2 regions of the Vallitalea maricola genome follow, and region 1 is predicted to be linked to the other one. Evidence: riboswitches for the same ligand, from Rfam matches in the RefSeq annotation. Region 1 holds a riboswitch; the other holds the start of a gene.
The links. A riboswitch is a leader RNA that binds a small molecule or an ion and turns the genes downstream of it on or off. The one in region 1 is predicted to bind glycine.
Positions count from the first base shown of each region.

Region 2: another riboswitch for glycine. It lies ahead of AACQ14_RS14655 (alanine/glycine:cation symporter family protein); the one in region 1 lies ahead of gcvT (glycine cleavage system aminomethyltransferase GcvT).

Region 1 covers NZ_BTPU01000017.1:39,879-42,301, reverse strand. The annotation lists gene gcvT (glycine cleavage system aminomethyltransferase GcvT) at 1-940, opposite strand, end outside; glycine riboswitch at 1,330-1,404, opposite strand; glycine riboswitch at 1,408-1,508, opposite strand; gene AACQ14_RS05655 (glycoside hydrolase family 38 N-terminal domain-containing protein) at 1,684-2,423, opposite strand, start outside.
Region 2 covers NZ_BTPU01000050.1:18,201-20,623, forward strand. The annotation lists gene AACQ14_RS14650 (hypothetical protein) at 263-919, shown strand; glycine riboswitch at 1,038-1,131, shown strand; gene AACQ14_RS14655 (alanine/glycine:cation symporter family protein) at 1,288-2,423, shown strand, end outside.

The sequences.
Region 1 (2,423 bases):
CAACCCCTATCTTATCTCCTTCAGGTGATAAAATATCATAACCATGTCTAGCTATACCTTTTCCAAGTAATTCAATACCCACAAGTTTTCTTGATAGTCCTTGCTCTTTTTGTTTAATCAACACATCTTTACCTATAAAATCTGTATCTAATTTTACAAAATATCCTAAAGATGCTTCTAATGGAGTTATGTCTTTATCTATTTCATTTCCATATAAAGGTAATGCAACCTCGAATCTAAGTGTATCCCTGCAACCTAACCCAGCAGGTTTTAATCCTTCATCTTTACCAGCTTCCATTATTGCTTCCCATATATTGACTATATTGTCTAGAGAAGTATATATTTCAAAACCATCTTCTCCTGTATATCCTGTTCTTGATACAATACATTTGTTATTATTGACTAACACGTTCTCATTGAATCTAAAAAATGTGATTGCCTGTAAATCAGTGTCTGTCAATTTTTGGAGTATTTCTTGTGCTTTTGGTCCTTGTAGTGCAACTTCTGCTACATCATCGCTAATATTTTCTAAATCAACATCAAATGAACCTTTTTGCTCTACCATCCAATTGTAGTCTTTTTCAATATTGCTTGCATTAATGACAAGGAGGTAGTCAGTGGTATTATATTTATAGACTAACAAGTCATCTACTACACCACCGTTTTCATAGCACATAAGTGTATACATAACTCCATTATCAGTAATAACTGATATATCGTTGGTAACTAGATTCTGTATGTATTTTTCTGCCTCTTCTCCCTTAACTGTAACTTCGCCCATATGACTTACGTCAAACATCCCTGCATTATTTCTTACAGCATTATGCTCTTCAAGAATACTCTCATAATATAATGGAAGTTCAAAACCTGCGAAATCAACTATATTTCCATTATATTTCTTATGAGTATTGTATAAAGCTGTTCTTTTACTTTGTTCCATATGTAAACCTCCCTAATCTATATATTGAACTTAAGCATCTATACACCCAATTTAAATAAGCTCAATATATTTTTCTTGATTTCATAAGTCTAATAGATATAAATAATTGCCGCTATATAACAATTATTTAATTGGACTTATATAGAATATATTAGTATTATGATTTAAAAACCATATAGCATAACAGTCGTTCAGATAGTATAGGGGAATATTTCGTCAGCTAATTAAACGTCCATGTTTAAAAAGCTGAGTTCGCCGTCCTGGCTCACTGCTCCATATTCCCCTATACTATCTTCGCTCGGTAATCTAGCCATACCTTTTAAGCATTATTGGATAGTATAATTAAATATAAAAAAGGATAAGAGAGCATTTTAATGTAAATGCCTCTTATCCTGTATTTTTACCTGAGAGATTCTATCATTAAGATATTGCTCCTTCGGTGCTTTCAAAAAGCTTTCCAGAATTCCCATCCAATTACGATCCTTTTGCCTGAAAGATTCTATAGAAATATGGCTATTTCTATGTTGCTTCTTCGGCTCCTTAAATAGGTATCTCTCGCAATTTTCCCATAGGATTCATTATTTAATTATTCTTTTAATCATATTATATACTAATATATATGTTAATGAGTTTAATAAGTTACACTCATCATTTATAACTTCATATTAATGTATTATCAGAAATTTTTCAAGTGTTTTTATAAAATATATTAATAAATATTAATAAAAGCAAACACCTGATCGCTAATCATTAATCATAAAGGTGATTATACCAAAACTTTCATCTTTCATTCTATTAAAGCTTTCTCGTGCATTAGTTGTTTCAACAAGGTCTAGAGTATAGCAGTATTCAGTTATACCTGATAAATCCATTTTGAAATTAGTTTCCCATGTATTGTTCATAATCCATGAGTACACATCTCTTTTATTGTTCTCTTCCTTGTTGTCACAAAGAACTATTGGATGATGTTTTAATTCTCCCATATATATAAGTGGTGTGTCTTTTGTTTGGATTAAGATAGTATTCTTGTCTGATTCATATATCAAGCCATTATCAACAAGATAATATTCCATACAAGTACCTGGAATCTGATCGATACCTGGTCTCATGACAGCATCACTTTTATCAATATATTTTGTTGCATCAAGATTATCAAGTGTTAATGGTAGATATACACTTTCAATATCTGTAGATAATGTTTTGGCTATTTTGTATTTAAACTCTAATTTTGGTAGAGTATTATATAGTTTTATAACTACAGAACTAAAATAAGTCCCTTCCAATTCATATATAAGTTCAACAGTTGTAAATATCTCGCCATTATCAATGATCTTAATATAAACTAATTTTCCAATATATTTTTCTGCATGAAGACCACGTATATTTCTACCTAATAATCTTCTTTCTTCATATACATCTGTTTTTACTGGTGTTTTTTCATAGATAGGAGTGAAGAATGCACTATCTCCATCTTTTAGCATCT
Region 2 (2,423 bases), on a different contig from region 1:
AAATAAACTATGTATACGGCAAGAAAAATGTCGCATTAAAATTATTAGTCTTTTTCAGTAATGACAACTAATTATTAAGTATTTTTTCAAAACAGCTAATAATTATACGCATTTTATTAAAAATATAATAATAAATGGCGTATTGCAAAATATGTTGAAATAATTGAACAAAACAAAATTAAGTGATATAATAAATATAAAATATATAATTGATATTCATATATTAATTTAATATTATGAAATTTATTGGAGGGTGTTAAAAATGAAAGGCAAATTAAAAAGTACATTAATTTATGCTTTGTTTTTTGGAGGAATTTGGGGTATAACAGAGGCCACACTTGGTTATCTATTGAATTTAAGTACCATTGGTATTAGTGGTTGTGTTATGTTTCCTATAGGGTATTGTATTCTACGTAAAGCCTATAAGAAGAGTAATAATTTTTCAGTGATCTTTTATTCAAGTTTGATAGCAGGTATCATTAAATTAGTCAATTTATTTATGCCTATCTCACATCCAGTAAAAGTTATTAATCCAGCATTCGCTATAGTTTTAGAAGGATTGAGTGTAATGGCTTTAGTAGCATGGAGTGTTAAGAAAAACAAGGAAATAGGATTTTCTAGTGCATTATTAGCAGGTTTTTCTTGGAGAATCATATACTTTTTAGATGCAGTGATTCTATTCAATATTGGTATTCCATCTAGAATGATTAGTAAAGGTCCACAAGAATATCTGTTAAAATTCTTGATAATCAATAACTTGGTTAATGCCTTCATCATAATGTTAATTGCAAAAGCAGACAAAAAAGGTAAGATATTAAATGTTTCTGAACGTGCTGTAAAACCTATAACAGCTGTATGTTCACTTGTATTAGCTGTAGGTGTTCAATTATTGATGACATATATAAAAACTATAGCATAGTACATATTCTATAATTGTTAAAAATTTTATATTTACAAAATGAGAAATGCTGTTATAATATGTATGTAAAAGTAAATATGTTCGGATGAAGATTGCGGAAGAATTATCGACCGCTTTTGGACGAACCTCTGGAGAGACTCTTAATGAGCACCGAAGGGGAAAACTAATGAATGATTAGTGAAACTCTCAGGTAAAAGGACAGAGGATATATTCACTATAGAATATATTTTGTAACCAGAGGTCAAATCATATGATTTGGCTTTTTTTATTAATAAGCCATGGAATCATACCATTGGCTTTTTTTATTGTAAAAAGATACTATATTTTTCTATAACAAGACATAAATTATTAAAGACGGAGGATTTTGGATGGATACAATGATTGAAATATTTAAGAGAATTGATAGTGTGGTTTGGGGACCACCACTACTTATACTATTAGTTGGAACAGGATTATATCTAACGATTAGGCTAGGAATCATACAGGTTTTTAAGCTGCCTCTAGCACTGAAATATTTATTTGGAAAAGATAAAGATGATAAGGCTGATGGTGATGTATCTAGTTTTGCTGCCTTATGTACTGCTTTAGCAGCGACCATAGGTACTGGTAATATTGTCGGGGTTGCAACAGCTATAAAAGCAGGAGGTCCAGGAGCACTTTTCTGGATGTGGATTGCTGCATTTTTTGGTATGGCAACTAAATACGCTGAATCCCTGTTAGCAGTAAAATACAGGGTAATAGATGAGAATGGTCAGATGTCAGGTGGACCAATGTATTATATAGAAAAAGGACTAGGGAATAAATTTCTTGCTAAACTTTTTGCTATATTTGGTATTGGTGTTGCATTCTTTGGTATAGGGACATTCACACAGATAAATTCTATAACAACTGCTGTGAAGATTACTTTTAATGTTCCTGTAGCAGTGACAGCAGTTGTATTGACATTGCTAGTAACTTTCGTAACACTAGGTGGAATAAAAAGTATTTCAGGTGTGTGTGAATTCATTGTTCCTGTTATGGCTGTTTTATACATAATTGCTTCTCTTACAATAATTATATTTAATATAGAATCAGTACCAAGTGCAGTCTCATTGATTATTAATAGTGCTTTTACACCTATGGCGGCGGCAGGTGGATTCTTAGGTACAACAGTTATGAAAGCTATTCAGAACGGAATATCAAGAGGAGTATTCTCCAATGAGTCAGGACTTGGGTCAGCTCCAATAGCAGCTGCAGCAGCTAAAACTGATTCATGTGTTAAACAAGGTCTTATATCTATGACAGGTACTTTTTTTGATACTATCATAATATGTACTATGACAGGTATATCATTGGTTATGACAGGGGCATTCAAATCAGAATTCGCAGGAGCTGAGATGACTAACTTGGCATTCAAACAGGGATTACCTATAGCTGGTGGAGAATTCATCTTAACTATTGGACTTATCTTTTTTGCATTTACAACAATACTAGGATGGAATTATTACGGTGAAAGATGTACGGA